DNA from 4 places in the Pseudomonas sp. MF06569 genome. Region 1 is predicted to be linked to each of the others. Evidence: predicted binding sites of a transcription regulator. Region 1 holds the regulator's gene; each other region holds the start of a gene.
What was found. The regulator FliA, encoded in region 1, starts transcription of late flagellar genes. The targets are predictions, from matches to a motif close to CTAAAGTTTNNNNNNNNNNNGCCGNTAA.
Positions count from the first base shown of each region.

Region 2: motA (flagellar motor stator protein MotA) is a predicted target of FliA. The motif match lies at 1,919-1,946, and genes of this name have one in related genera.
Region 3: AC19YQ_RS04375 (flagellar protein MotY) is a predicted target of FliA. The motif match lies at 4,361-4,388, and genes of this name have one in related genera.
Region 4: AC19YQ_RS22590 (methyl-accepting chemotaxis protein) is a predicted target of FliA. The motif match lies at 3,124-3,151, and genes of this name have one in related genera.

Region 1 covers NZ_JCBCUZ010000007.1:185,118-191,003, reverse strand. The annotation lists gene flhA (flagellar biosynthesis protein FlhA) at 1-763, shown strand, start outside; gene flhF (flagellar biosynthesis GTPase FlhF) at 775-2,091, shown strand; gene fleN (flagellar synthesis regulator FleN) at 2,211-3,038, shown strand; gene fliA (RNA polymerase sigma factor FliA) at 3,038-3,778, shown strand; gene AC19YQ_RS10135 (chemotaxis response regulator CheY) at 3,981-4,352, shown strand; gene AC19YQ_RS10130 (protein phosphatase CheZ) at 4,373-5,161, shown strand; gene AC19YQ_RS10125 (chemotaxis protein CheA) at 5,224-5,886, shown strand, end outside.
Region 2 covers NZ_JCBCUZ010000004.1:149,805-155,690, forward strand. The annotation lists gene AC19YQ_RS06160 (rhodanese-like domain-containing protein) at 1-285, opposite strand, end outside; gene AC19YQ_RS06165 (HDOD domain-containing protein) at 323-1,861, opposite strand; gene motA (flagellar motor stator protein MotA) at 2,014-2,865, shown strand; gene motB (flagellar motor protein MotB) at 2,869-3,849, shown strand; gene rsgA (small ribosomal subunit biogenesis GTPase RsgA) at 3,957-4,988, opposite strand; gene orn (oligoribonuclease) at 5,095-5,637, shown strand; gene AC19YQ_RS06190 (trimeric intracellular cation channel family protein) at 5,809-5,886, shown strand, end outside.
Region 3 covers NZ_JCBCUZ010000003.1:68,451-74,336, forward strand. The annotation lists gene AC19YQ_RS04360 (response regulator transcription factor) at 1-385, opposite strand, end outside; gene AC19YQ_RS04365 (hypothetical protein) at 1,307-1,993, shown strand; gene AC19YQ_RS04370 (argininosuccinate synthase) at 2,059-3,276, opposite strand; gene AC19YQ_RS04375 (flagellar protein MotY) at 3,404-4,309, opposite strand; gene pyrC (dihydroorotase) at 4,454-5,500, shown strand; gene rnt (ribonuclease T) at 5,497-5,886, shown strand, end outside.
Region 4 covers NZ_JCBCUZ010000036.1:7,053-12,938, forward strand. The annotation lists gene AC19YQ_RS22570 (DUF294 nucleotidyltransferase-like domain-containing protein) at 1-812, opposite strand, end outside; gene AC19YQ_RS22575 (YeeE/YedE thiosulfate transporter family protein) at 1,285-1,719, shown strand; gene AC19YQ_RS22580 (DUF6691 family protein) at 1,722-2,144, shown strand; gene AC19YQ_RS22585 (GGDEF domain-containing protein) at 2,686-2,892, shown strand; gene AC19YQ_RS22590 (methyl-accepting chemotaxis protein) at 3,181-4,746, shown strand; gene AC19YQ_RS22595 (hypothetical protein) at 5,491-5,886, shown strand, end outside.

The sequences.
Region 1 (5,886 bases):
CACGCTCAACGGCATTACCACCAAGGATCCGGCCTTTGGTCTGGAAGCGGTGTGGATTGAGGTCAGCCAGCGCAGTCAGGCGCAATCGCTGGGCTATACCGTAGTGGACGCCAGTACGGTAGTGGCGACCCACCTTAACCAGATTCTGTACAAACACTCCCATGAGTTGATCGGTCATGAAGAAGTGCAGCAGTTGATGCAACTGCTGGCCAAGTCTTCACCCAAGCTGGCTGAAGAGCTGGTGCCGGGCATCCTGAGCCTGTCCCAACTGCTCAAAGTGTTGCAGGCCCTGCTGGCTGAACAGGTACCGGTGCGTGACATTCGCAGCATTGCCGAAGCCGTCGCGAACAATGCCCATAAGAGTCAAGATACTGCCGCTTTGGTTGCCGCGGTGCGGGTCGGGTTGTCGCGCGCCATCGTGCAAAGCATTGTAGGCGTTGAGTCTGAGCTGCCTGTGATCACCTTGGAGCCAAGGTTGGAACAAATATTGCTCAATAGTTTGCAGAAGGCCGGACAAGGCCAGGAAGAGGGCGTGTTGCTGGAGCCAAGCATGGCAGAAAAGCTCCAGCGCTCGTTGATCGACGCTGCTCAGCGTCAGGAGATGCAAGGTAATCCAGTGATTTTGTTGGTGGCAGGCCCGGTACGCGCGATGCTTTCGCGTTTTGGCCGTCTGGCGGTGCCCAACCTGCATGTACTGGCTTACCAGGAAATTCCTGACAACAAGCAGGTCACGATCGTTGCAACAGTAGGCCCTAACGGCTGAGGGTTTGGTTTATGCAAGTGAAGCGATTTTTCGCCGCCGATATGCGTCAGGCCATGAAGCTGATTCGTGATGAACTGGGGGCGGACGCCGCCATTATTGGCAACCGCCGGATAGCCGGGGGCGTTGAGTTGACCGCGGCCCTGGACTACAAGCTGTCCGCGCTGGCACCCCGTGTACCGAACATTGAGCTCGAAGAAGAGCTGCGCAAGACCCAGTCGCGGATTGTCTCGGCCCAGGCCGAGTTGAGCCTGCGCGGTGAGGGCGAGGCGGGGGACAACCGTCAGTTGTTTGCCGGTCTGCCGCTGACCGCCGCCGAGCCGTTGATCGAGCCGACCCTTGAAGAGCCGCCGCGCCCTGCACCTGCGCCAGCCGCACCGACCATTGATCAGCGCGCATTCGACAACATGCGTCATGAACTCAACGGTTTGCGCGAGTTGCTCGAAGTGCAGCTCGGCTCGCTGGCCTGGAGCCAGTTGCAGGATGCCAAGCCTGCCCAGGCCAATCTGTGGCGTCGCCTGCAGCGTATCGGCCTGTCCGGGCCGCTGTCCCGTGATCTGCTGGCGCAAGTGGCCGGCATCGAGGAGCCGCGTCAGGCCTGGCGGATGCTGTTGGCGCACCTGGCGCGCATGATTGCCACGCCTGAGCTGGAACCGCTGGAAGAGGGCGGTGTGATCGCGATGGTCGGTCCCGCAGGGATGGGTAAAACCACCACGCTGGCCAAGCTGGCGGCGCGTTATGTGCTCAAGTACGGCGCGCAGAACATTGCCCTGGTGAGCATGGACAGCTTTCGAATTGGCGCCCAGGAGCAACTCAAGACCCTGGGCCGGATTCTCAACGTACCGGTGACCCACGTGGCCCCCGGTCAGTCGTTGGGCCAGACCCTTGAGCCACTGGTGCGCAAGCGCGTGGTGCTGGTGGACACCGCCGGGCTGCAAGCCAGCGATCCGGCGTTGCGCCTGCAGCTGGAAAGCCTCGCGGGGCGAGGGATCAAGGCCAGAAATTATCTGGTACTGGCCACCACCAGCCAGAAACAGGTGCTGACGGCGGCGTACCTCAGTTACAAGCGTTGCGGGCTGGCCGGTTGCATCCTGACCAAACTGGATGAAACGGCAAGCCTGGGCGAAGTGTTGAGCCTGGCGATCAGCCACGGGTTGCCGGTGGCGTACCTCACCGATGGTCCAAGGATTCCGGATGACCTTCACCTGCCGCGCCGTCACCAGTTGGTGAGTCGCGCAGTGAGTGTGCAAATGCAGGAAGAACCCAGCGAAGAAGCCATGGCCGATATGTTCGCTGATATCTATCACAGCCCTCCCAAGCGGGTAGGCTGAGGTAGTCAAGATTACGTTGCAATGTACCTACATCTGATGGTCTGAAGGTTTTGTTCCAATGGGGAACGGGCAGCCAACGCATGTAGCCGCGTCTAAGTAAGACAAGGTAAAAAAAGATCATGGGCAGCATGCATCCCGTACAGGTGATCGCAGTGACCGGCGGCAAGGGTGGCGTCGGTAAAACTAACGTCTCAGTCAACTTGTCCATCGCATTGGCCGAGCTGGGCAGGCGCGTTCTGTTGATGGACGCGGACCTTGGACTGGCGAATGTCGATGTCCTGCTGGGCCTGACCCCCAAATTCACCCTGGCCGATGTGGTCGAGGGGCGTTGCGAGCTGCGCGATGTCTTGCTGCAAGGCCCTGGCGGGATTCGTATCGTGCCGGCGGCTTCAGGCACCCAGAGCATGGTGCAGCTGAGCCCGGCGCAACACGCCGGTCTGATCCAGGCCTTCAGCGACCTCGGCGACAATCTGGATGTGCTGGTGATCGACACCGCTGCCGGGATTGGCGAGTCGGTGGTCAGCTTTGTGCGCGCCGCCCAGGAAGTGCTGCTGGTGGTCTGCGACGAGCCGACATCGATCACCGATGCCTATGCGCTGATCAAGCTGCTCAATCGCGATTACGGCATGAACCGCTTTCGCGTATTGGCGAACATGGCCCAGAGCCCGCAGGAAGGGCGCAATCTGTTCGCCAAATTGACTAAAGTCACCGACCGTTTTCTCGATGTGGCCCTGCAATACGTGGGCGCCGTTCCGTATGACGAATGCGTGCGCAAGGCCGTACAAAAACAGCGGGCCGTCTACGAAGCGTTCCCGCGCTCCAAGTGCTCCCTGGCGTTTAAAGCCATCGCCCAGAAAGTCGACACCTGGCCGCTGCCCGCCAACCCCCGCGGGCATCTGGAGTTCTTTGTCGAGCGTCTGGTGCAGCAAGCAGGGGGGCGCTTTTAATGACCGCCAGTGGCTATCGCATGTACAGCAAGGCGTCCCGTGACAGCCAGTACGAGCTGATCGAGCGCTACGCCCCTTTGGTCAAGCGCATTGCCTATCACCTGTTGGCGCGCTTGCCGGCCAGCGTGCAGGTGGACGACCTGATCCAGGCCGGGATGATCGGGCTGCTCGAGGTGTCGGGCAAATACGACGCCACCAAGGGAGCGAGTTTTGAGACCTATGCCGGGATTCGCATTCGTGGCGCCATGCTCGATGAAGTGCGAAAAGGCGACTGGGCCCCGCGCTCTGTCCACCGCAATACGCGCATGGTCAGCGATGCAATTCGGGTAATTGAAGCAAAAACCGGTTGTGACGCTAAAGATCATGAAGTTGCGGCCGAACTCCAGTTAAGCCTTGATGATTATTACGCCATCTTGAATGACACCCTGGGCAGCCGTCTGTTCAGTTTCGACGACTTGTTGCAGGACGGCGAACACGAAGGGCTGCATGAGGATGGCGCAAGTGCTCACCCGGAGCCGTCCCGCGATCTGGAAGACGAACGCTTCCAGGGCGCGCTGGCCGATGCGATTGCCCATCTGCCCGAGCGTGAGCGGCTGGTGTTGGCGCTGTACTACGACGAGGAACTGAACCTCAAGGAAATCGGCGAAGTGCTGGGGGTCAGCGAGTCCCGTGTGAGCCAGCTGCACAGCCAGTGCGCAGCGCGGCTGCGTGCACGCCTGAGCCAGTGGCGAGCGCACTGACGGGAACACGCGTACTTATTGTGGGAGCGGGCTTGCTCGCGATGGGATCGACACGGTGAATCAGAAAAACCGCGCCGCCAGCATCGCGAGCAAGCCCGCTCCCACAGTCGATTCTGGCGGTGTTTGAAAACGAATTGATTGAATGGCGTGTCCCCAGACCGGGCGCGTTTAAGACTGCTTGGAGGTCGAATTGGACAAGAACATGAAAATCCTTATCGTTGATGATTTTTCAACGATGCGGCGGATCATTAAAAACCTGTTGCGTGACCTGGGGTTCACCAACACGGTCGAGGCGGACGACGGCATCACGGCGTTGCCGATCCTCAATCTGGGTCACATCGACTTTTTGGTGACCGACTGGAACATGCCGGGCATGACCGGTATCGAGTTGCTGCGCCACGTGCGCGCCGACGAAAAACTCAAGCACTTGCCGGTGCTGATGGTGACCGCCGAAGCCAAGCGCGAGCAGATCATCGAAGCCGCCCAGGCCGGTGTTAACGGCTATGTGGTCAAGCCGTTCACGGCTATCGCACTCAAAGACAAGATCGAGAAGATCTTTGATCGCATCGGTTGATCGGTTGCCTTGGGGGCGCTATGGAGCATAAAGAATCTACACAGGGCGATTTTGAGTCGACCCTGAAAAAACATGCTCACGAATTGGTCGAAAGCCTTGAAAGAGGCCAGTTTGGCGATGCAGTGCAGCTGATTCACGAACTCAACCAGACCCGTGATCGCGGGTTGTATCGCGAAGTCGGCAAACTGACCCGTGAACTGCACAGTGCAATTGTCAATTTCCATATTGATCCGAGCATGCCGCAAGCCGAAGAAGTGTCGCAGATCACGGATGCCACGGAACGCCTGGCTTATGTTGTGAAGCTCACGGAAGCGGCCGCCAATCGAACCATGGACCTGGTGGAAAACAGCACGCCGCTGGTCAACGGCCTGGGGCAGGAAGCCAAGGCCCTGAGTGCAGACTGGGGTCGCTTCATGCGCCGTGAAATCGGTGCCGAGGAGTTTCGCGAGCTGGCGCGTCGGGTTGACAGTTTTTTGACGCGTAGCGACGAGCAAAGTCAGGTCGTGTCCGCCAACCTCACCGACATCTTGCTGGCCCAGGATTTCCAGGACCTTACCGGTCAGGTCATCAAGCGGGTAACGCAACTGGTCACGGACGTTGAAAGCAATCTGCTCAAACTGGTGCTGATGGCCAGTCAGGTAGACCGCTTTGCCGGCATCGAACACGACCGTGATGCGTTGCGTGCTGAAAATAATTCGCAAAAAAACCAGGCCAAGGGTGAAGGTCCGCAGATTCATGCCGATACACGTAATGACGTCGTATCCGGTCAGGATGATGTAGACGATTTGCTGTCCAGTTTAGGTTTTTAGGACTCGATAGACGTGCGGGCGCTGTTGCCTGGCGTCGCGGGCCTTTCTCAAGGAGCACGTACATGAGCTTCGGCGCCGATGAAGAAATCCTTCAGGATTTCCTGGTTGAAGCCGGCGAAATTCTGGAGTTGCTGTCCGAGCAACTGGTCGAGCTGGAAAGCCGACCGGATGATGCGGACCTGCTCAATGCCATTTTTCGCGGTTTTCATACTGTCAAAGGGGGCGCCGGCTTCCTGCAGCTCCATGAATTGGTGGAGTGCTGTCACATCGCCGAGAACGTCTTCGACATCCTGCGCAAGGGTGAACGAGGCGTCGACGCGGAGTTGATGGACGTGGTGCTTGAGGCACTGGATGCGGTCAACGGCATGTTCAGCGAAGTACGCGAGCGCAGCCCGATCACCGCGGCGACCCCCGAGTTGCTGGCGGCGCTGGCGCGTCTGGCAGAACCTGCCACCGCTCACGTGGTTGCAGCACCTGAGCCTGTGCCGGTGGCGGTAGTCGCAGCCCCGGTGACGGATATCACCGACAGCGAATTTGAACAGCTGCTGGAATCCCTCGATGCGGTCAAGGCCGCTGCCCACGAGCCCGAGCCGGTTGTCCCGGCAGACATCTCGGCGGGTGACGAAATCAGCGACGCCGAATTTGAGTTGCTGCTTGACCAGTTGCACGGCAAGGGCCAGTTTTCTGCGGATGCCGCAGTGGTCGGCGCAGTGCCCGACGAAGCG
Region 2 (5,886 bases), on a different contig from region 1:
GGCCCAGCCGCCGCCTTCGTCGTCATACACCACGTAGACCGCATCGGGGTTGTGCCCCAACTCGCCGAACAACGCTTCGAGCGCCGCCTGGGTCGGCAGCAGACCGGGCGCCGGTGGCAGCCCCAGTTGCGTGCGCTTCGGGTCGACGAAGCGAGCCCCCGGAATATGCCCGGCTTCGTAACGCGCGACGCTGGTCAAGTCGACCACGATCAGTTCGGGAGCGTTGAGCCGGGCGAACAGGTCACTTGGTTCAATCACTAACGGCAAGCCAGAGAAGCCAGGCATGTGAAGCCTCCAGAGCAAAAAAGGGGGGATTGTAGCGCTAGCGCCCGCGACTACTAAAGCTATTCAGGGCTTTCTCGATGCATTGGGCCGTTTTGCCGAATGCCTGCACGCTGGTTTCCGAAAAGGGGCCGCCGCCCTGGTCTGCCAGTACCAGCATGACCACGCGGCCGTTGTTGCTCAGGGAGCGTAACAGTAGATGCTCGCCAGGGAACAGGCTGCGCAGGCTGTAGGGTAAAACCGCGGATATGACGCCATTGTTCTCGGGTGTCAGGCGTACCTGAGCCGGTTGCGCCATCAAGCGCTGGAGTGCGGTGCTCTCGTTGATGGCGATGTTCAGGTCGAAGGCTGTCTTTGCCAGTCCGGCTATCTGATTCACGCTCAGAGCGGTTGAGGTCTTGTCGGGTGTCAGCAGCATCACTCGGCGCATGCCGCACGCCAGCAGGGCTTCGCGGGCGCAAGTGGTCAGGTGCACCGGGTTGCTGAATGCGCTGGGTTGCTCGAGCAATTGCCCGCAATGTCTGCGCCACGCCGCCAGCGCCTCGGCCGAGGGGGGCGGCGCGGCCAGCGAGCTGTGGCGGGTGCGGCGTGCATCCCATGGCCAGAGCAGCGCCTGGGCCGGGTGCCAGAGTTCTGGCATCGAGTGATAGCGCCCGCTGTTTACCGCGTGCTGGTGCACTTGCTGTTGTATGTCATCCAGCGGCATTTGCAGGTACAGGCTGGTGACGTACTGCCAGCGCAAGTTGTGCGGCGTGTCCCATGCCTGTTGCGCTGAAAGCGCCAGGCAGTTGGCCAGCAGCACGCTGTTGGCGGGCTGGTTGAACCAGCGGCGCAGCTCGGGATCGGCGTCCAGGTGCTGTTGCTGGCGCAGCGGATGATGAGTGTCGCGGGCAATGTGCAGCACCTTGACCAGCGTGCGGCGCTCGTCGGTGATGACCGTATAGCCCTGCATCACCCAGGCGGGCAATCGCCAGAGTTCGGCCAGCGTGCGGCAGATATCAAACAGCGGAACACCAAACAGCTCCAGCTCGACCTTTTTGGCACATTCCCCTTGCTCGATCACCCGTCGCTCCCAGGCTTCAAGCAGCAGCGGGTGAGTGAGCGCCAACGCCCATAACGGCGACAGAAACAGCAGGCTGCTCCAGTAGATTTCTTGCCAGAGGCGCGCCAGGCGATTGCCGAACAGCCCGATAGCTTGTTGTGCGGCGTGCTGGCTGATGAGCTGGATTTGTCGATAGGCCATCGGGATGTCTTCGATCGCCAGTGCGGGTACGCGTTCGAGCAACACTTGGGTGCGCTTGAGGCCCAGGCGGTTGATGGCCACTTCAAGGCTTTCGGCAGGCTCGCTCAGGCTGCTCTGGACGTGTTGGTTGGCCTCGCGGATCAGCCTGAGTGCCAGCGCCGGGCTGTCCTGCATGACCTCGGCAATTTCGCGCAATGAGCGGCGACTGTCGTTGATCGTCTTGAATACGCGCTCATGGCTGTTTTGCGGGATCGGCAAATCAACAGCGTCCAGGAGTGATACCCAGGCATCCAGAGTAGTGGGTGTTGATGTCGGTGCGCAGGTTTCGTTGGCCATTAGGGGAACGCGATCATCATCGATTGTGGAGGTCGAATGGATTTTCGGCTTTGCCGGCTATAGTCTGGCGCAGATTCGCCGATAAGGAGAAGAAGAGTTTTAGCTTCGCTGGAATATGACCTTGAACCCGACTCAGTAAGTACTTTTTATCTATGGCTAAAATTATCGGCATCATTGTCGTGTTCGCGAGTGTGCTTGGCGGATACGTGCTTTCCCACGGCAAAATCGGTGCGCTGATTCAGCCGTTCGAGGTTTTGATCATCGGCGGGGCGGCCTTTGGCGCGTTCCTGCAAGCCAACCCCGGCTACATGACCATGCACGTGATCAAAAAATCACTCAGCATGTTTGGATCACGCTTCTCCCACGCTTTTTATCTGGAAGTGCTGGGGCTGGTTTACGAGATTCTTAATAAAAGTCGCCGCGAAGGCATGATGGCCATCGAAAGCGATATTGAAGACGCGGCCGCCAGCCCGATCTTCTCCAAGTACCCCACGGTCCTCAAGGATGAACGCATGACGGCGTTTATCTGCGATTACCTGCGCATCATGTCGTCGGGCAACATGGCGCCCCACGAGCTCGAAGGGCTGTTTGACATGGAGCTTTTCAACCTCAAGGAAGAGCTTGAGCATCCTTCCCATGCCGTGACCGGGATCGCCGACGGCATGCCCGGTTTCGGCATTGTGGCGGCGGTGCTGGGTATTGTCGTGACGATGGCCTCGCTGGGTGAGGGCGATCAGGCCGCCATCGGCATGCACGTTGGTGCCGCGCTGGTGGGGACGTTCTTCGGTATTTTGGCTGCCTATGGCTTCTTCGGTCCGCTGGCGACGTCCCTGGCCCACGATGCCAAGGAAGAAATCAACGTTTACGAGTCGATCAAGGCTTCCCTGGTGGCCTCGGCCTCGGGCATGCCGCCGTCGCTTGCCGTCGAGTTCGGTCGCAAAGTGCTGTACCCCAAGCATCGACCGAGCTTTTCCGAGCTTGAACAAGTGGTTCGCGGTCGCTGATTTATGGAAAACAACCAGCCCATCATCATCAAGCGCGTAAAGCGCTACGCCGCAGGCCATCACGGTGGCGCCTGGAAAATTGCCTTTGCTGACTTCGCCACGGCGATGATGGCGTTCTTTTTGGTGATGTGGCTGATGACGGCCGCCACGCCAGAGCAAAAGATCGCCATTGGCGGTTATTTCAAAGACCCGATCGGTTTCAGCGAAAGCGGCACACCGTACATCATCGATCTGGGCGGCACGCCCGCGCTGGCGCCGGACAATACCCTCAATCCCGAAGAGAAACTGCAGCCTCAGCCCGACAAGATCAAAGTCGATGCCGATCAGGTTGAGAACATGGCGGAGCAGGTCGAGAAAGAACGTCTCGAACTGCTGCTTCAGGAGTTGCAGAACAAGGTCGAAGAAAACCCGCAACTGCGTAAATTCAAGGATCAGTTGCTGTTTGAAATCACTCCGGACGGTTTGCGGATCCAGATCATGGACGCCGAAAACCGCCCGATGTTTGATGTGGGTAGCGCGCGGCTAAAGCCTTACTTCGAAGATATTCTGCTGGCCATGGCCGACACCATCAAAGCGGTGCCGAACAAAGTCAGCATCAGCGGCCACACCGATGCCATGCCCTATGCGGGAGGTGGCGATTACGGCAACTGGGAATTGTCGGTCAACCGTGCCAATGCGGCCCGGCGTGCCCTGGTGGCGGGTAGCTACCCTGATGCGCAGATTGCGCGGGTGGTGGGGTATGCGTCGTCAGTGCTGTTCGACAAGGCCAACCCCTATAACCCGATCAACCGTCGAATTGACATCGTGGTGCTGACCAAAAAGGCCCAGCAGGCGATTGAAGGTGAGCAGGGCGTGGAGCCGGTTAAGGCCCAGGAGTTGCCCAAGGCTGCGATCGATCCGATCCAGTTGCCCGCCGACAAACAGCCGCTGCCGATGCATGAAGAGCGCCAGAAGCTGAATCTGTTTGACGACAAGGCACCGTAAAAACGGTGGGAGCGGGCTTGCTCGCGATGCAAGCGACTCGGAACACCTGATTCACCGAGGCGATGCAATCGCGAGCAAGCCCGCTCCCACGGAAGTTGATAGGGGGCTTAGTAGCTCGACTCGGGCAAGCTGGCAATGATCGAGCGATAGCTGTTCATGCGCTGCTGTTGAACGCGGCCATCTTCCAGGGCCATCAACAATGCACAGCCTGGCTCGCGGTCGTGTTTGCAGTCGCGGAAGCGGCAGGTGCCGATCAAGTCGTTGAACTCGATAAAGCCCGCCTCGACATCGGCCCGGCTCACGTGGCCCAGGCCGAACTCGCGGATACCCGGTGAGTCGATCAACTCGCCGCCACCCGGGAAGTGGAACAACCGCGCCGTGGTAGTGGTGTGCGTGCCCTGGCCCGAGACTTCCGACAGCGGCCCGACCCGCAGGTTGACCTCTGGCAGCAGGCTGTTGACCAAGGACGACTTGCCCACGCCCGACTGACCCACAAACACGCTGATATGGCCGTCCAGTTGCGCTTGCAGCTGCTGCATACCATCACCGTGATGCGCCGACACTTCCAGCACCGGATAACCCAGCTGGCGATAAACCCCCAGCAACGCATTGAGCGCCGGTGAGTTTTGATCGTCGATCAAGTCAGCCTTGTTGAGCAGCAGCAACGGACGAATCCCCGCGTGCTCGGCAGCGACCAGGTAACGGTCGATGAGGTTGGCATGGGGCTCGGGCATGGGCGCGAACACAATCACGATCATGTCGACGTTGGCAGCGACCGGCTTGAGCTGGCCACGGCTGTCCGGGCGGCACAGTTCGGTTTTACGCGGCAGTTGGGCGACGATAACGCCGATGCCCTGGTTGCCGGCGCGCCATACAACCGTGTCGCCGGTCACCAGTGCGGGCAGGTTTGCGCGCAGGTGGCAGCGGAACATCTGGCCGTTAAGCTCGCCTTCCTGGGCTTCGACTTCGACCTGCACACCAAAGTGCGCGATCACCAGGCCGAGTTGCTCGGGGCCTAAATCGCCGCCCTCAAGCGCTTCGACGGCACTGGATTCGCGTTTGGCGGCGCGGGCAGCGCGCTCGCCCTGGATCTTTTCGATGCGCCAATTCTGACGACGATTGAGCTGGCGTTTGGCCATGGGTGTTCCGTGTTGATAAAACGATAAGAAGGGTAAAACGCAGGCGAGTTTAGCACGAGGGCTGCACGCCTAAGCTAAACTGCGCAACCAAGCACTGGAGGCCATTATGCAAAACGCGCAGAACCTGATCTGGATCGACCTGGAAATGACCGGTCTGGACCCTGACAACGACGTCATTATCGAAATGGCCACCATCGTTACCGACAGCAACCTCAATACCCTGGCTGAAGGCCCGGTCATCGCCATCCACCACAGCGATGAAGTGCTGGCCCGCATGGACGAATGGAACACCCGCACCCACGGTGGCAGTGGCCTGACCCAGCGCGTAAAAGACAGCACCACCACCATGGCCGAAGCCGAGGCGCAAACCATCGCGTTTCTTGAGCAGTGGGTACCCAAAGGCAAGTCGCCGATCTGCGGCAACAGCATCTGTCAGGATCGTCGTTTCCTGTACACCCACATGAAAGCGCTTGAAAGCTACTTCCACTACCGCAACCTGGACGTTTCTACGCTCAAGGAACTGGTCGCGCGCTGGGCGCCTGAAGTGCGCGACAGCCTGGTGAAGAAAGGCACGCACCTTGCGCTGGACGACATTCGCGAGTCGATCGCCGAACTGCAGCACTACCGCAAGCATTTCATCAAGTTCTAAGTTGCCGTTGATCCCCCTGTGGGAGCGGGCTTGCTCGCGATACAAGCGACTCGGTAGCAGCGAAGCCATCGCGAGCAAGCCCGCTCCCACAAAGAACAGTATTTGCTGCCCCCTTTTGGTGCCAATGCCAACTGAGAGTAGACTGCGCGCCTTCTTGCAAGGATCGCTGCCATGTTGCTGATGCTCTATTTAGTTGCCATTACTGCCGAAGCCATGACCGGGGCGCTGTCTGCCGGGCGTCGGGGCATG
Region 3 (5,886 bases), on a different contig from region 1:
GCGCCTGATTAGGGAAATAGCTATAACCCGACAGCACAGCCTTGATTGCACTCAACAGCTCGGTCAAGTCCTGTTGCTTGCAAACATAACCCGCTGCACCTGCCTGCATGCAGCGCATGGAAAAATGACCGGGAGCTTGCGAGGTCAGTACCAGCACCTTGATAAGCACTGCTGGTGTGGACAGCCGCGCAATAACTTCAAGCCCGTCAAGTTTAGGTATTCCTATATCCAGAATCACAATGTCTGGCGCGTGTTCACGCGCAAGTTGCAAAGCATCCACACCATTGTCCGTCTCTGCGATGACTTCATAGCCATGTCGTTCCATGAGCATACGCACAGCAAGACGAATTACAGGATGATCATCCACGATCAGCACTTTATTCATGGGCAATTCCAATTTATCGCTGTTCGAATTTTTAGAACCAGCACCATAGCCTAGTCATAACAAACTGGGCATAGCGCCCCCTCACGCATCCGCATCCAAAGACATTTCCTACAATTATTGAAGATTTAACCTACAGAAATAGCCTTCAAACTTGAAACATTCACTCAATACAATCCAAGCAAACGCAGATGCACACACACCACCAGTAACACCCACTGACTCATTAAAGGCACATACACATTTAATATTAGCAGCACCTTTGCACAGCCAACATTCTTCAGTTAAATCTAAAATTTAAACTCAGCATTGGTAAAGCCCGGCCCACACTCAACCATCATCCAAACCAATCACAACAACACATCCTCCTTCACGCAAAAAACCATAAAACACAATAATCCAACCCACTAAACACTCACCCGATGGAATCTACTATTGTTTTCAGGAGAAAATATCAGAAATCTGTACTTACAGAATAGGACTACAGATCATTCAGAAACCACCCAAATATGAATCCATATCAAAAGAATACTAAACCCTGCTTGCCCTCCAAAAAGACACACAACAAAAAAACTGCTTGAAAAAAGGCCAACAAAAATCATTTGGCGCTATATCTTACAAATTATTCAAACCCAAGATAAAAAACTTACATGCAATTACGCCAGATAAATAATAACACCTATGGAATTCACCGTAGATAACGGCAGCATTCCTACAAACAATTGAAGCAAACTAAAAAACCGAAAGATCCACCTTATAGACGTCACACTCAAAACCCGGACTGGGTTTGCAGCTTCAATATCCAGTGTCTAAATTTATAGAAGCAGGCCCTTAAAGCAAAACATCAGTTCCCTCCGTTACAGGAGCACCCGTAGCGCTGTGCGCCAGCGCCTTACTTCAACTACCCTCCAGAAAGGTTATCCCATGATAAAGAACACTTTAAAAATCAATAACCCTCTGACCATAATTGCTGTTTTTTCGATGCTGACCGAAGCATCGGCAGCGGTATCATTGCCGTATATCGATAGTGCACATCAGAAAGAGTATGTTTGGTTTTTAATTATCTTCCCCGTACTGCTGATTACGTTATTTTTTCTGACCCTGAACTTCAACAACAAAACACTCTACACCCCGGCTGATTTATCCAAGGCAGCGTTGCCTTTAACTATGACTTCCTATTCGCCTCGCACCTACCCTCATAACCGCACAGGCACATCACTTGCCACGACCCCATACCAACCCGGTATAACATTCAGTTCGTTCCCTCCTCAAAACTTCACATTCCTGCCTCAAGGCCACCGAATTTATGACTCTGACACGAAAGAACCGCCTGAACTGAACAACCCGCCAAACCCACTCTTATACAAAAGCGCTGCGCACGAAATACTGCATAGCCACTCGACGTCCGTGCGAAAGTTCAAGATTAACAACCGCACGAGCGACGTGCTTTTGTTGCTGATAAGTACTCCACCAGATATCACGCCAGAGACGTCAAAACAGGATATCGACTGTCATAAAAATACGTCTCCCTACGGCTCTAAAATACTTATCACTTACCACCCCGGCACTGGCAGCACTGGAACTATTCAACTGACTTTTAGAGCGCTGTAATACATTGAATACAAGACATAAAAAAGCCCCGACCACATGGCCGGGGCTTTTTTATGCGGCACGCATCAGAACAACTTTCGGCCTTTGTTTGCGGCAATCCGCATACGCAATGCATTCAACTTGATGAAGCCGGCAGCATCGGCCTGGTTATAAGCACCGCCATCTTCTTCAAACGTTGCAATATTGGCATCAAACAACGACTCGTCTGACTTGCGACCCGTAACGATCACATTGCCTTTGTACAATTTGAGACGAACAACACCGTTAACGTGAGCCTGCGAAGCATCGATCATCTGCTGCAGCATGATGCGCTCTGGGCTCCACCAGTAGCCGGTGTAGATCAGGCTCGCGTACTTGGGCATCAACTCGTCTTTGAGGTGAGCAACTTCACGGTCCAGAGTGATCGACTCAATGGCACGGTGAGCACGCAACATGATGGTGCCGCCCGGAGTCTCGTAGCAACCACGGGACTTCATTCCGACATAACGGTTTTCAACGATATCGAGACGACCGATACCGTTCTCGCCGCCAATACGGTTGAGTGTTGCCAGCACAGTGGCCGGGGTCATTTCGACGCCGTCCAGAGCGACGATATCGCCGTTGCGGTAAGTCAATTCCAGATAAGTCGGCGTGTTCGGCGCGTCTTCTGGAGACTTGGTCCAACGCCACATGTCTTCTTCGTGCTCAGTCCACGTGTCTTCCAGCACACCGCCCTCGTAAGAGATGTGCAGCAAGTTGGCATCCATCGAGTACGGAGACTTCTTCTTGCCGTGACGCTCGATCGGGATATTGTGCTTTTCAGCGTAATCCATCAGCTTTTCACGGGAGAGCAAGTCCCACTCACGCCAAGGAGCAATCACTTTCACCCCTGGCTTCAAGGCATAGGCACCCAGTTCGAAACGAACCTGATCATTACCTTTACCCGTTGCGCCGTGGGAAATGGCGTCTGCGCCTGTTTCGTTGGCGATTTCAATCAGGCGTTTGGCGATCAGCGGACGAGCAATGGAAGTACCCAGCAGGTACTCGCCTTCGTAAACGGTGTTGGCACGGAACATCGGGAAAACGAAGTCTCGAACAAACTCTTCGCGCAGGTCATCAATGTAGATTTCCTTGACGCCCATGGCTTGCGCCTTGGCACGTGCAGGTTCGACCTCTTCGCCCTGACCCAGGTCAGCGGTAAAGGTTACGACTTCACAGTTATAAGTATCCTGCAGCCACTTCAGGATCACCGAAGTGTCCAGGCCGCCCGAATAAGCCAGAACGACCTTGTTTACGTCCGCCATGCCATCACTCCACGGGTTGTTCGAAAAGCCGAACAGTCTACCGCCCATATCCATGAATTTACAGAGGCGCGACAGCTTAAGACGACAAAGCGACAGATAATGTCAAAGGAGCGACCAGACGGTCACTTCAGGAAATCGCCGCAGAATTGCTGACACCTACAGAAGGCACAGATTTTTCTGGCTCAGGAACACGCTCCAAGCGCACGCTGACCCGTCGATTTTTCTCACGATTTGCTCGGGTCGTGTTGGGTGCCAAGGGGTATTGTTCGCCATGAAAACGGACTGTGATCTGAGACTCCTGGAGCCCCTTCTCCTTGAAGAAGTCCATCACCGCCAATGCCCGTCGCCGTGACAGTTCGCGGTTGGTCAAGCGATTGCCTTGATTGTCGGAATAACCGTCCAGGATGACGCGGTTGACCGTAGGATCTGCCTTCAAGTACTCCACCATGACTTGCAAGTTGATCCGAGCCTTCGCATCCAGCTCGGTACCCCCGCCAGGAAAGCCGACCTGGCTTTGCCTGACCTGCTCAAAGTTCTTCGCCAACAACTTGGTGGTACACGCCTCGTAATCCCCGTAGGCCTGGCGAAATCTGGCCGGCAACAGGCGAACTTCCGAAACATTGCCATCGCGCGAGTAGTGCCTGACCAACGGGCTACGCCCTTCAATCAGCCCACGAAACAAGCTGGCGGCCTGGGCCTGGGAACTGTTGAACAATACCTGCCCACGGCCGATTCGCACCGAGCCCAGGTCAATGTCGCCGCGGCCCGGCTGCCAGGGTGCGGCGGCGGCCAATAGCTTCGCAGACCCCTCCCCCAGCATCGAGTTGTAGGCATTGAGGCGAAAAACGGCCTGCTCCCCGGCTCGACGCACAAAGGCCCCGGAGCCGAAATCAGTAATGGGCTGGATCAGCCGACACTCGAATTTGTCGCCTTCCACTTTCCACTCGATATTCTCCAGCCGAGTCTGAAAGGTCAGAGCCATGGCAGGCAGGCTGGCAAACATACTGAGCAGGATGAAATAATGCTGGCGCACGGGAGGCTCCACAGGCTTGCACTGCAAAAAAACAGTCCACAGATTGATGAGATATCGGTCAGCAATCACAAAACTTGATAGCGAGTGCCTGATAGAGTCTTTTCCGGTAGCATTCACATCAGTTTGACCCGCCTGGAATTCCCAATGTCTGACCGCCTGACCCTGCTGCGTCCCGACGACTGGCATATACATCTTCGCGATGGTGCTGTGTTGCCTCACACGGTTGCGGATGTAGCGCGCACTTTTGGCCGCGCCATCATCATGCCCAACCTGGTACCTCCGGTGCGTAATGCTGCCGAAGCCGATGCCTATCGCCAGCGCATTCTGGCTGCTCGCCCGGCCGGTAGCCGTTTCGAGCCGCTGATGGTGCTTTACCTCACTGATCGAACACAGCCAGAAGACATTCGTACGGCCAAGGCCAGCGGATTCGTCCATGCAGCCAAGCTGTATCCGGCTGGGGCAACGACCAACTCCGACTCAGGTGTTACCAGCATCGACGCGATCTTCCCGGTCCTCGAGGTCATGGCTGAAGTTGGCATGCCCTTGCTGATCCACGGTGAAGTCACCCGCGCCGGTGTGGACGTCTTTGATCGCGAAAAAATCTTCATCGACGAGCATATGCGCCGCGTTGTAGATCGCTTCCCGACACTCAAAGTCGTGTTTGAGCACATCACCACCGCTGACGCGGTGCAGTTCGTCAACGAGGCCTCGGCCAACGTCGGCGCAACCATTACGGCTCATCACCTGCTGTACAACCGCAATCACATGCTGGTTGGCGGAATCCGCCCGCACTTCTATTGCCTGCCGATTCTCAAGCGCAACACCCATCAGGAAGCCCTGCTGGATGCGGCCACCAGTGGCAGCGAGAAATTCTTCCTGGGTACAGACTCTGCACCCCACGCCCAGCACGCCAAAGAAGCGGCGTGCGGTTGTGCCGGTTGCTACACCGCTTATGCGGCCATCGAGATGTACGCCGAAGCTTTCGAGCAGCGCAATGCCCTGGACAAGCTGGAAGCCTTTGCCAGCCTGAACGGCCCGCGCTTCTACGGATTGCCCGCCAGCACCGAACACATCACCCTGGTTCGCCAGGAGTGGACCGCCCCAAACAGCCTGCCTTTCGGCGAGTTGACCGTAATTCCGCTGCGCGCCGGTGAAACACTGCGCTGGCGCCTGCTGGAGGAACAGCTGTGAGTGACGACCATTATGATGACGAACACGAAGGCGGCCATGGCGGCGGATCACGCCACCCGATGGCCGAGCGTTTTCGCGGCTATCTACCGGTCGTAATCGATGTTGAAACCGGTGGCTTTAATAGCGCTACTGATGCCTTGCTGGAAATCGCAGCCGTCACGATCGGCATGGACGAAAGAGGCTTTGTGTTCCCGGAGCACACCTACTTCCACCGTGTTGAGCCGTTTGAAGGCGCCAACATCGAAGCTGCAGCGCTGGAATTCACAGGCATCAAGCTCGACCATCCACTGCGCATGGCTGTCAGCGAAGAGACGGCCCTGACCGACATCTTCCGTGGCGTACGCAAGGCCTTGAAAGCCAACGGTTGCAAGCGTGCCATCCTGGTG
Region 4 (5,886 bases), on a different contig from region 1:
ATATCCGACAGGTTTATAAGGCCAATTGGATTACCATCGTGCACAACCGGCAAGTGATGAATATTGCGGCGCAACATCACAAGCATGGCTTCAAACACTGAATCATCGGAGCCAATTACAACCGGATCGACTGTCATAATGTCGCTGGCACGAGTTTCGTCAGCGTTTAGGCCCACTGCAACAAATCGCGTGCGAAGGTCTCTATCTGTGACGATCCCTTCTATTTCAGCCGTCTTTAAACCTGCCGGAGACATGACTAGAACGCAGGATACACTTTGCTCAGTCATGATTTTTGCAGCTCCGCCGACAGAGATATCTGACGTGACCCACACCAAGGGACGTGAGATGAGGGCGCGACATTTGAGCTGAATAAGCTCACTAGCACGCCCCTGAGCTTCAACAGCAGTTTTGAGTCTCGAGTTTCCCTCTGCTTCAACGAAGTCAGCGAAAGCATCATGTTGCGCACAAAGGTCAGCGAAAACGTCGGCAGGGATGTAATAGATCAGGCTATCTTCCAACGCTCGGGCGGGAAAGCGTACCTTGTTGCTACGTAACAGACCTGCCTGACCGAATAGGTCACCTTCGACGAGACGGTCATAGAGCTCACCATTACGCCGGTAAATCTCCACCGCACCACTACGAACATAATGCAGATCCTGAATGGTCGCACCGGCTTCAAGAATGTCACTGCCGGCTTTGAAATAACTCACTTCAATTCGCCGAGCGATGGCGTCTACCGACTCCTTTGGCAGGGCATCAAAAGGAGCGAAACGATAGAGGTGGTCGCTAATCTCCTGTAACTCAATCTGCATGAAACCTCGTGATGCTGGAAAAATAAAAGTCGCGAGCGCCATAGTTGGCGAATGGGAATAGTCTTTCTGTATCGGCCACCACATCACATCCTGTGACTAGGATCAAGCTTCGTGGCTGACTTACGTTATGCGTTGTAACCACTTTGAGTAACTGCGTACGGTAATTTTTGCGATACCTAAAGGATCAATATTAATCGCCCCGGGTTTCTGAGGTGTTCAGCAATCACTATTCGCCTAGAAATGCCCCTCCTGAAATGCGGCAACCAGCCAAAAGCGGACTGATCGAACCTTGCCTCATCTTGTGTCCTTTTGAGGCTTCGATATCTCTAGGAGAGCCGGGGCGGATTCAGGGGCTGAAATCCTATAAGGGTCTCGACAGGGTCTTTGATCGCCTTTAGGGGGAGCTCAGAATCTCAGGTGACACCTTTGAAATCCATGTCTTTTACCAGCAATTATATGCAGGAGATTCAAAATGAGCATTGATTGGATCAACTTCACGCCTTGGACTTCATTAGCTGGAGGCGCCTTGATAGGGCTGGCTGCTAGCTTGTTTGTTCTCGCGAATGGACGCATCGCCGGCATCAGTGGACTGCTTGGAAGCGTGCTGCGATTCGATAGTGAGGGTTGGAGTGAGAAGGTGTTATTTCTTCTTGGTCTACTGATTTCTCCGTTGTTGTGGGGAGCGTTTACCGTAATGCCAGAGATCGAGATTAAGGCAGGGTGGCCGACGCTGATCATTGCGGGCTTGCTTGTCGGAGTGGGTACTCGTTACGGATCTGGTTGTACAAGCGGCCATGGCGTTTGCGGGATCTCTCGACTCTCAGCACGATCCATCACGGCAACGATGTGCTTTATGTTTGCTGGCTTTGCAACGGTGTACGTCACCCGTCATGTGGTGGGAGCATGAAAATGATCAAGTTGACCGCCTTTTTTGCAGGACTGATCTTCGGCCTTGGTCTTCTCCTGGCAGGCATGGCGAATCCCGCCAAAGTATTAGCTTTTCTTGATTTGGCCGGGGCCTGGGATCCATCACTCGCACTGGTGATGGGTGGGGCCATCGCGGTGGCGATTATTCCCTTGAATTGGGCGCGCAAAAACAAACAATCCTTGTTGGGTGCCCCGATGCAGTTTCAAATGAAAAGGGAGTTGGATTCCCGCTTGATTGGCGGCAGCCTGTTGTTCGGTATAGGTTGGGGTCTTGCGGGGATATGCCCTGGGCCAGCGTTAACAATTCTGCTTACAGGGCACGGCCAAATCATCATATTCGTATTGGCCATGTTGGCCGGAATGTACTTGTTTAACCTATTAGAACGTAGCGCACGACCCGATTAGGCTGAAACCGTGGACATGAGTACAGCACAGTCAGACTCTCAAACCTGCTGACCAGATCGATAACACGTATTTCCGGCCAATGAATATTTGATGTCCGGGCTGAACGATTCACAAGTCTTCATTTTCGCTGAGCGATTCTTGCTGGCCTGGAACCGAATAAAACTTTCGCTGATGGCGTTTAGATTTTGATTGAACGATCCGGACTATGCTGCAAATTCCAATACCCAACTCGACCCTCGCGCAGAATCTGACAGCCAAAGCTGACCGATTGAAAAACCAAACAAGCACGCCTTCGTGACCGCTTTGCTGCTGATCTGCGGCTGTCAGCCCCACTCGATGTCACCGCCACAACTGCGGCGTGGTTTATTACGCCCATAGAGCCCAACTTGACCGAGCTCATGCTAGACGAATCGTCGGCGACCATGGGCTGATCGCCCTGAAAACCTACCCAGGAAGTATCGGCAAGTAAAAAAAGGAGTGATCGAATCAACATGTTTTGGAGGTGCTGTCTTTAGATTTTGAACCAGTTAGTTGATCAAAGATTTCAACAAGTAAAGTTCTAGTTCGGGTGACTGTTAGCATGGGTGTAGCATTCGCGCTGCCCTCGGGAGATACCCCGAGTAAGTTAGTTGTTAGAGCGGATGATGCGCTTTACTGTGCAAAACAAGCTGGTCGTAATAGGGTCTGTTCTGCTCGTGGTAATGATGACGCTTCGCAAGTTACGACAATGTCGACAAATGACTCTTAGTGTTTGGCGGCAAGTTTAAGCGGATTGAATAAAGTAAACGTGGCTTTTATTTTTCAAGGAAAGTCACAGCCTGCGCGAAGCGGCTATTTATTGGAGCTGTTTTACACCCTGGTCGTGTTGACGCGATGGAGGACTCATAGAGTTTGGTGGCAGCTTGTTCGTTGTTGCCAATGGGCCGCATTCCGAGCGCAGACGGATTACCAGGTGCAAAATACCCTATGGAAATACTCATTAAGCTTTTCATATTAGCTGCCGATACCCTTGACACAGGGCAAGGGATCTATCTAAATGAGAAACAATCAACCGGTCACGCAGCGCGAGATTGCCTTGGGAGCGCAACAAAAACTTATTTCTACAACTGATGCACGAGGTGTCATTACGTATTGCAATGATGCTTTTGTCGAGATCAGCGGTTTCAATAAGTCAGATCTAATAGGCGCGCCCCAAAATATCGTCCGACATCCCGATGTCCCCTCTGCCATATTTGCTCATATGTGGGGCGCTCTCAAACAGGGCCAGCCTTGGATGGGTATCGTAAAGAACCGAACTAGCAGTGGCGACCATTACTGGGTGAATGCTTATGTCACTCCGATTTTCGAGGGCAGCCAGGTAATTGGTTATGAATCGGTCAGAATTAAGCCTACGACCGATCAAATTCGACGCGCAGAGAACCTTTACAATCGCCTAAACCTAGGCAAGTCGGCTATTCCCAGCAGTGACAAATGGCAACCTGTACTCATGGACTGGCTACCACTTTTGGCTATGGGGCTAGTGGGCTCCTTAGGGGGAGTATTTTTCAGTACTTCTCTGGCATTAACCTTGGCGGTATTAATATCTGTTCTCTTCGGGCTGATTGTTTCGCGTCAGAAAAATCAAGGGGCGCTGCATCTGTTGAAAATGGCTGACCCCACAACCTCGGATCAGTTAATTGCACAGATGTATAGCGATGAGCGCGGCCCACAGGCGCGGCTTGAAACCGCATTTGTGAGCCAGACATCGAGGCTCAAGACTTGCCTTACTCGTTTGCAAGACACCGCAGAGCAGCTCACTGGTCTGGCTGAAAGATCGGATAACCTTGCCTCAGATAGCTCGCGCGGACTTGAACGTCAGCGAGTCGAGACTGAGCAAGTGTCAGCTGCAGTTAGTCAGATGGCTGCGACCACGCAGGAGGTCGCAACCCACGTTCAGAGAACCGCTAGCGCTACTCAAGAAGCCAATGAGCTAACAGGACGGGGCCGTGATGTAGCTCGAGATACCCGAGAGGCCATCCAACGCCTCTCGATCGTTGTCGGAGAGACTGGCCAAGCGGTTGCACAGTTAGCTAAAGACAGCAATGAAATCGGAACGGTTGTCGATGTCATTAAAGGTATTGCCGATCAAACCAACTTGCTTGCTTTGAATGCCGCGATCGAAGCTGCACGTGCTGGAGATATGGGCCGAGGCTTCGCTGTGGTTGCAGACGAGGTGCGTCAGTTGGCGCAACGCACCACTCAGTCAACTATTCAAATTCATAGCCTGATCTCCAAGCTGCAAACCTCGTCAATTTGTGCTGTTAAAACCATGGAGAATGGACATCGCCAAGCTGAAGAAGGAGTCGCCTGGGTACTAGAAGCTGACAAGGCATTGGTTGGAATTAGTGATGCGGTAGCTCACATTACTGATATGACCACCCAGATCGCCGCAGCGACTGAAGAGCAAACTGCCGTTGCAGAGGAGATTAGTCGCAACATTACGACCATCGCAAATCTTGCAGATCAAACATCTGAACAAGCAAGAAGCTCGGCAGAGCTCAGCAAAGAATTAACTCAAACAGCGACGACCCAGTACTCATTGGTCGAACGATTCAACCGTTAACAAACGAACCTTCTCGACAAAAGCCCGCTCTGCGCGGGCTCTCAATTGCGCTCTTAGCCGGGCTCTGATCTCAAGGTTTTGCGAGAGCAAATCCAAGGTTTAGAGGGGCTTGTTGATAGCGGTGCCAATCAGCTAACCCTCTCCCATGCTGAGCGCAAAGTGTCCCGGTTTCTGTCAGAAGCATTCGCCCAGTTACCGATGTGACTCGTGCTTACACGTGGTAAATACCGCGAGCTGACTGGCAGGTTGGGTAGGGGATATGGAGCGGTAGGTGGCGGCGAGCGGAGCGCGCAGGCGTGAGGATGGAAGCCCGCAGGGCCGAGACGTAGACTCGGTTTACGATACCAAAGGCTCTAAGCCGCGCGGCGTATATCAGTGAAGCCGCGTCGCCCTAGAAACCCGTTAGATGAACATTAGTCAACATGAGATATTAATATAAACACCGCCTGTTTGCGAACTCTTCCATGTTGTTTTGTTGCCCGACTGACATCCAAAGCTACACACTAAAAAATCAACGGATCAAAATGAAAGATAGACTGTCAATATATACCAATTAGGAATTGGTCAAAGCTAAAGATGGGTTGTCAATATATGTAAATTAGAAATTTGTCAAAATGAAACATGGACTGTCAATATATACCAATTAGATTGAGGTGTATTGAAAGCTTGCACCTTACCATGCTTGCAAGATATTTTTTTTGATTATGATGACCAAAATAAACTGATTAAAGGTCATTGGCTAAAATGAACTACACAGTATATCCTCCACAAGAAGTCGACAACGCTCTGACTGCCAGAGCTGCAATTACGCACTTGGGAGAACATCTACAAGCGTTCCTGAATGCGAATAATATTGCAAACTGGGCTCCGGCGGACGATTACACCCTCAGAGACGACAGAGTGGCAGATGTTCTAGTGTATCTTGGTACCTCGAAGGGTATGAGTATCGCTCAGATTAAATATCAAGCGAAGAAAATTATGAAAGTGGTAAGGTTATCCGGTAGTACGATGAAGCTGAGCTTTGCCTACAACCTTATTGCTAATTGTCTAGGATATGCGCATTTTCAATTTGCTTACATGTGCCGTTCAGTTGATCATTATGTGGAAAACCTATGGCCGTTGGGGTTGCTGAGTAATGGT